Regions from separate parts of the Pseudoalteromonas sp. BMB genome, predicted to be linked through region 2. Evidence: predicted binding sites of a transcription regulator. Region 2 holds the regulator's gene; each other region holds the start of a gene.
What was found. Region 2 encodes sigma-54, which starts transcription at its own class of promoters, with help from an activator protein. Its sites were predicted from a motif close to GTTGGCACGNNNNTNGNNT; they were not measured.

Region 1 (2,275 bases), on a different contig from region 2:
CTGTCGCTGAAGCAATTCATCATAATTGTTTACAGCTTTCACATCTGGGTTTTTATCACTTGAGAAAAACAAAGTATTACCGTCAGCTGATAGGATCGGATCTGAATCCATACGACGCGAATTGATTTTATCACCTAGATTTATCGGTTTCCCCCACTTGCCATCTTTTTGTTTAACCGATACATGCAAATCATAGTGGCCTAAACCGCCCGATCTCATTGACGTGAAAAATAGCAATTTTCCGTCCGATGAAACCTCGGGATCAGCATCACTTGCTGTGGAGTTGAGCTCTGAAATCTCAATTGGCGCTTGATATCCATCAGGGTGGTACTTAGAAAGAAAAAGATCTACGCTGCCCGTAGCTCCTTTTATGATAGATGAGAAGTAGATATCTTTATTAGTGTGTATAGTTGGGTAGATCACAGTATGATCTCCGTTAATTTTGCCAGGCACTAACTCAGGTTTGCCAAATTTATCACCATCATAGCTGACTTGCCACATCTGAAAGATGCCATTTTCCACATTCTCTACCGGCCTTCTGGAAGTAAAATAAAATGTGTTACTGTCTTTGGAAAAGTACGGATTTGTATCGTGAAATTCACCGCTAAAAGGAAGCAATGTTGGGGTTTGCCAAGTGTCCCCTTGTTTGTGAGAAATGACTAAAGCACTGTGTGAAAATCGGGCTAAAGCTCTAACAAACGCAAACTTTTTACCATCTGGAGACAAACTAGAACCGTACTCAAATTGATTAGTCGATACTATGTTTGGCGCAAACAAGCTTGGCTCTAGGTTGTTTAAAATCACCGCTAACTTGTCATCAGCTTGTACTGACCATTGCGCAGAAACTGCTGAAATCAATAACCCTATTTTAGCGACTGTTTTACGCTGTATCATATAAATATCCTTTTTTGTTATAGTACACTTTGTTTACTTTTTGATAATTGTATGTGTGTTGAATCAAACTGCTTGAAAAGTAACTTTGTCGCCAAATGATATTATCAAAACATAACTGAAATTAAAAAAGCAACAATCCCACATGACTTAGTGATATATAGAAGCTTAATAAAAATTACTTTATAGGGCATGTTGATTTTAAAAGTCGGGCTGGTTTTGCAGTAATTTATGATGTTTTTAAGCGACATTGCGCTAATACAATGTGTTATGCCACATAAATCAGCAGAAAGATATCATAAGTGCTTATCCCCAGTGGCTTACTCACCGCCCTAATGTTTATCTCCTACTTATTTAAGCTCTCTTCTGGCACAGCTATTGCTTATAAAACCACAGATGTCATTTTTTTGATTTGGAGTTTTGTATGGAATTTGCGTTACTTGCTATTTTGGCTCTAGTGGTCGTTGCTTCCATTGTCGCTTCTAAGTACACCGATGTGGGTGGCAATCCTTATCCGTTTAATCGTAAAGAATCTGTTTTTACCACCGTTGAAGCATCGTTTCTACACTTATTAGAACGTGCAGTTGGCGATAGATATAAAATCGTAAGCCGCATTAAACTCATTGATGTGATTGAGTGCAAGCCGGGGATCTCTCCAAAAGCGCGTCGTGCCGCGGTAACTAAAGCTAAGAATAAGCAGTTGGATTATGTTTTGGTAGACAAAGAGACACTGAAAATTGTTGCCGCTGTTGATTTGGTCAATAACGCCAATAAAAACGGCCACAAAGCACAAAAAGACTGGTTTGTCAGTGGCGCTCTGGAATCTGCGGGTATTCCACACATTCGCATGAAAATCAAAAGTGGCTACCAAAGTGCGGAGGTTCGTGCGGCAATCTTGTTCAAGCTTGGCCAAAAAGTGGAGATGCCAAAGAAAACCAGAAACCGCACCTACAAACCTGCGGTACTGTCACCTTCACAGGCAAAAGCACAGTCAACTCAGTTGGCAGAAATCTAGCAAAACGGGCGTCAGCCCGTTTTTTGTTTTACCTATCAAAACCCCTTTCGTATAATAAAAGCAATTTTGACACTGGGGCTTTCCCCACCACAAATTAGGAATCTTTTGATGAAAGTAGGCATTATCGGCGCAATGGAGCAAGAAGTTACCATTTTGCGTAACACCATGGAAAACCCGCAAACATTGACCAAAGGTGGCTTTACTTTTTATACCGGCAAACTGGCTGGTCTTGACGTAACGCTTGTACAGTCTGGCATTGGTAAAGTGGCAGCGACGGTTGCGACAACTTTGCTTATCGACAATTTTGCGCCAGATTGCGTGATCAACACGGGTTCTGCTGGTGGTTTTGAACCATCACTAAACGTCGGC
Region 2 (2,275 bases):
TCTTCAATCTTTAGAAAACTCACGGTCTATCAAAATTTGATGGCGATTTTAGAAACTCGAAAAGACTTATCTAAAGTTGAGAGAGAAGCTGAACTAAACGAGTTACTGGACGAATTTAATATTCAACACATTCGTGACTCACAGGGCATGGCATTATCGGGAGGCGAAAGAAGACGCGTAGAAATTGCTCGCGCTTTAGCCGCTAATCCTAAGTTTATCCTGTTAGATGAACCTTTTGCTGGTGTTGATCCTATTTCGGTGTTAGATATAAAGACAATCATAGAGCACCTAAAAAATCGCGGTATCGGTGTGCTAATCACCGATCATAACGTTAGAGAAACACTGGACGTATGTGAAAAAGCCTACATCGTTTCACATGGTGAGTTAATCGCTGCAGGCACGCCAGAACATGTTTTGGCAGATCAAACCGTAAGAGATGTCTACCTAGGCGAACAATTCAAGCTATAGTTAAGACGTAGTATTAATAACTGTTAAAAAGGATTGTTAGAGATACATGAGGCAATCATTACAGCTGCGCATGGGGCAGCAACTTACAATGACTCCGCAACTGCAACAAGCCATTCGCTTGCTGCAGCTCAGTACATTGGATCTGCAACAAGAAATACAAGAAGCATTAGACAGCAATCCATTGTTGGAAGTGGAAGAAGGTGATAATACTGACGGCGAAAACGCTGACCAACACAGCCAAGAAAAGAGTAGTGCTGACGACAATCAAGATTCAAGCGATGAAGCGCAGGTTAGTGACTATGAGATAGACTCAGATACCGCCATGAGCAAAGACACTGTCAGTGATGACCTTGCCATGGATGTCACTTGGGATGAATATATGAGCGCAGCACCCGCTGCAAGTTCAGGCCCACTTCCCGATGACGATAATGTTTATCAAGGGGAAACCTCTGAATCTCTCCACGACTATCTCATGTGGCAACTTGAGCTGACACCATTTAGTCCAACAGATAGAGCGATTGCGATTGCGATTATTGAAGCAGTCGACCTGTCAGGCATTTTAACACTGTCTTGCGAAGACATTTTAGAAAGCATTAATGATGAAAGTAGCGAAGAGCCTATTGAGCTGGATGAAGTCGAAGCCGTACTCAAACGTATCCAACTTTTCGATCCTGTCGGTATCGCAGCGCGTAGTTTACAAGAGTGCTTGTGTATTCAGCTAAATCAATTCGCCCCAGATACGCCATGGATTACCGAAACGAAAATGATCCTGACAGAGCATATCGATTTGCTTGCCAGCCGTGACTATCGAACTTTGGCTAAGAAAACGCGCCTTAAAGAAGCCGATCTCAAAGAGGTCATGACGTTAATTCATAGCCTTAACCCAAAACCAGCGGCAAGCATTATTCATGAAGAGCCTGAATATGTGATCCCTGACGTATCAGTGAAAAAAGTAAAAGGTCGCTGGGTCGTAGAGCTAAATCCTGATGCTATGCCTAAAATAAGAGTAAACGACCATTACGCTGCGATGTCTAGAACGGCGAAATCCAGTACGGATAGTCAGTTTATTCGCTCACATTTACAAGAAGCAAAGTGGTTTATTAAAAGCTTAGAAAGCCGAAATGATACATTATTAAAAGTTACCAATTGCATTGTGCAACAACAACAGGCATTCTTTGAACATGGCCCCGAAGCAATGCGCCCTATGGTGCTAAATGATGTTGCTGAAATGGTTGAGATGCATGAGTCCACAATTTCCCGTGTGACAACACAAAAATACATGCATACACCTCGGGGAATATTTGAGCTGAAGTATTTCTTCTCTAGCCATGTAAGTACAGAAAATGGAGGTGAGTGCTCCTCTACAGCAATTAGAGCACTTATCAAAAAGCTGATAGCTGCAGAAAATACCGCGAAGCCATTGAGTGACAGCAAAATTGCAGATATCTTAGCTGAGCAAGGAATTAAGGTAGCGAGACGTACGATTGCAAAATATCGTGAATCCCTAGCCATTCCACCGTCAAATCAGCGTAAAAGCTTGATATAAGACGTAAAACCCAAGAAGGAAAAATGCTTATGCAACTAAATCTAACTGGTCGCCATGTAGAAATTACTGACTCATTAAGAGACTATGTCACCAACAAGTTTGCGAAGCTAGAAAGGCACTTTGATCATATCAATAACGTGCATGTGATCCTTGATGTCGAGAAGCTAGTACAAAAAGCAGAAGCAACATTACACGTAAACGGCGGCGAGCTATTTGCATCAACAGAGCATCAAGATATGTATGCCGCAATTGATGGCCTTA
Region 3 (2,275 bases), on a different contig from region 2:
CAACTATTCCTGACAGTCTATCCATTTGATCAACAAGACCTTGAGCGCCCGTCATAAATAAAGAGCGGTTAGTTGTCGATGAAGGCAAGTTAATCGCGCTTTGTAAATTGTTAAACATCGAGTTGATGCTCTTGCTCAGACTGTTTGAGTCTTGTGCAAACAACGTATCAACACGGCTTGCCTCAGTGACAAACTGCTCGTAGTAAGACTGATTAGAAATATCACGATTTAATTGCTGCTGCGCAAATTGGTTGAGCAAACGCACGGTTTCACCGCGGCCAACCATGCCACCTATCATTGTTCCGTGTTCAGTCCGTTCACGGATATACCCTTTGGTATTTAGGTTAGCGATGTTTTTACTGGTGGTTTGTAGTAACTCAGAGTTAGCCCTAACCCCTGCTGCACCAATATTTAATAGATCAAATGACATCTCATCTGACTCCCTTTGTTAGCGCACCGGATAAGAAATCGGATACATCAATACGCTTTAAAACTGACTTAATTTTGTTGGCATAATTCGGATCGGTCGCGTAGCCTGCATTTTGAAGCTCACTTAAATAAGCATGACTATCACCAGCCTTATTTAAGGCTTGCTCGTATCTCGGATTACCTTTTAGGAAACTGACATAATCATCAAAGCTTTGTTCTAGCGACTTGTAAGCACGGAAATCGGCTTGCTTTTGCACCGGTAACCCTTGCTCAAATTCAAGTGTCGATTTTCTGGCGCTTTCACCACTCCAGCGGCTATCCGCTTTGATATTGAATAGATTAAAACTGCTACTACCATCTTTTTTGCTGATGATGTGTTTACCCCAACCAGTTTCCAGTGCAGCTTGTGCAACCATTACCGCAGGGTTCAAGCCTAGCTTTTTCGCAGCAATTTGAGCGTATTTCCAAATTCTGTCGACGAATTCCTCAGGAGAAGCAAAGCCTGTTTGCTCATCGCTTGAGGTATTTGCCTTAACATTGACAGCCTGCGGTTCAGGTTTACGCACACTCTCACTCGCTGTCGCCTGTCCTTTAAAGGAAAGATCGCCGTCAGCTCTCATTACTGAGGCAGGCTTATACTTTTCAGAATTAGGAGACAACTGCTGCACAATCAGATCTGCAAGTCCTAAGCTGCCCTGCTCAGATAAATGCATCGAAAGTTGCTGATCATGCATTTCTTCAAAAAATTTGACACCACTAGAGTTAAATGGACTGTCTTTATCCTCTAGCGCCTCATTCGCTTTACGCATGCTTTGTAACAACATTTGCGTAAAGATAGACTCAAACTGTTGTGCCGCCTTTTTCAATGCCTGATCTGAGGCACCTTGATCGCCAGCACCTTTCAGCGCCTCTTTACGGATCGAATCAAGGTTTCCTAGGTCAAAAAAGCTTTGATTTTTCAATTGGTCGGTGTTCATACACTCAGCACTGTTTGACGTTAATAACTATACAAATAGAAATGCAAAATCCGAGCCAAAAAAAAGCCCCACAATTGTGGGGCTAACTAGTTGATTAATAATAGAACATCAAATGACGACTAATTGACCATTTATTGCGCCCGCTTCTTTTAGCGCTTCAAGGATCGCCATTAAATCACCAGGTGCAGCACCAACTTGGTTAATTGCCCTAACCAAGTCATCAAGGCTCACGCCTGGGTCAAACACAAACGCTCGAGAGTCGTCCTGATTTACGTCGATAATACTTTGCTGCGTCACTGTTGTTTCGCCATTCGCCAGCGCATTAGGTTGAGACACATTTTGTTGCTCAGCAATCGTTACGGTAAGGCCGCCATGAGTAATTGCCGCAGGCTGCAACTTGACATTTTTGCCGATAACGATAGTACCTGTGCGCGAGTTAACGATGATCTTCGCAGCGGTATCCGCTGGTTTGAATTCAAGATTCTCTAGCGTAGATAAATACGCAACGCGCTGAGACGGATCTCTTGGTGCAATTACTCGAACTGAAGCTGCATCCATAGGTTTAGCACTGTTTGGTCCAACAAGACCATTGATAGTGTCGGCCAAGCGCTTTGCGGTAGTAAAATCCGGTCTATTCAAGTTAAAGGTAATGTAATCACCCTGAGTAAAGGGGCTTGGAACTGCTCGCTCCACTGTCGCGCCGTTTGCCACCCGACCTACTGTCGGGGTGTTGATCACAACTCGGCTCCCATCGGCACCATCAGCGCCCAAACCACCGACAATCAAGCTACCTTGCGCAATTGCATATACGTTACCATCAACCCCTTTAAGAAAGGTCTGAAGTAACGTGCCGCCTCGTAAACTACCAG

Region 1: BB427_RS20335 (DUF2726 domain-containing protein) is a predicted target of sigma-54. The motif match lies at 1,257-1,275, and genes of this name have one in related genera.
Region 3: flgJ (flagellar assembly peptidoglycan hydrolase FlgJ) is a predicted target of sigma-54. The motif match lies at 1,448-1,466, and genes of this name have one in related genera.

Annotation. Positions count from the first base shown of each region.
Region 1 is NZ_MBQA01000202.1:13,018-15,292, reverse strand. Features, by position in the region: gene BB427_RS20340 (PD40 domain-containing protein) at 1-894, opposite strand, end outside; gene BB427_RS20335 (DUF2726 domain-containing protein) at 1,316-1,906, shown strand; gene mtnN (5'-methylthioadenosine/S-adenosylhomocysteine nucleosidase) at 2,015-2,275, shown strand, end outside.
Region 2 is NZ_MBQA01000105.1:34,841-37,115, forward strand. Features, by position in the region: gene lptB (LPS export ABC transporter ATP-binding protein) at 1-468, shown strand, start outside; gene BB427_RS07665 (RNA polymerase factor sigma-54) at 515-2,014, shown strand; gene hpf (ribosome hibernation promoting factor) at 2,044-2,275, shown strand, end outside.
Region 3 is NZ_MBQA01000013.1:86,382-88,656, reverse strand. Features, by position in the region: gene flgK (flagellar hook-associated protein FlgK) at 1-430, opposite strand, end outside; gene flgJ (flagellar assembly peptidoglycan hydrolase FlgJ) at 432-1,406, opposite strand; gene BB427_RS01650 (flagellar basal body P-ring protein FlgI) at 1,515-2,275, opposite strand, start outside.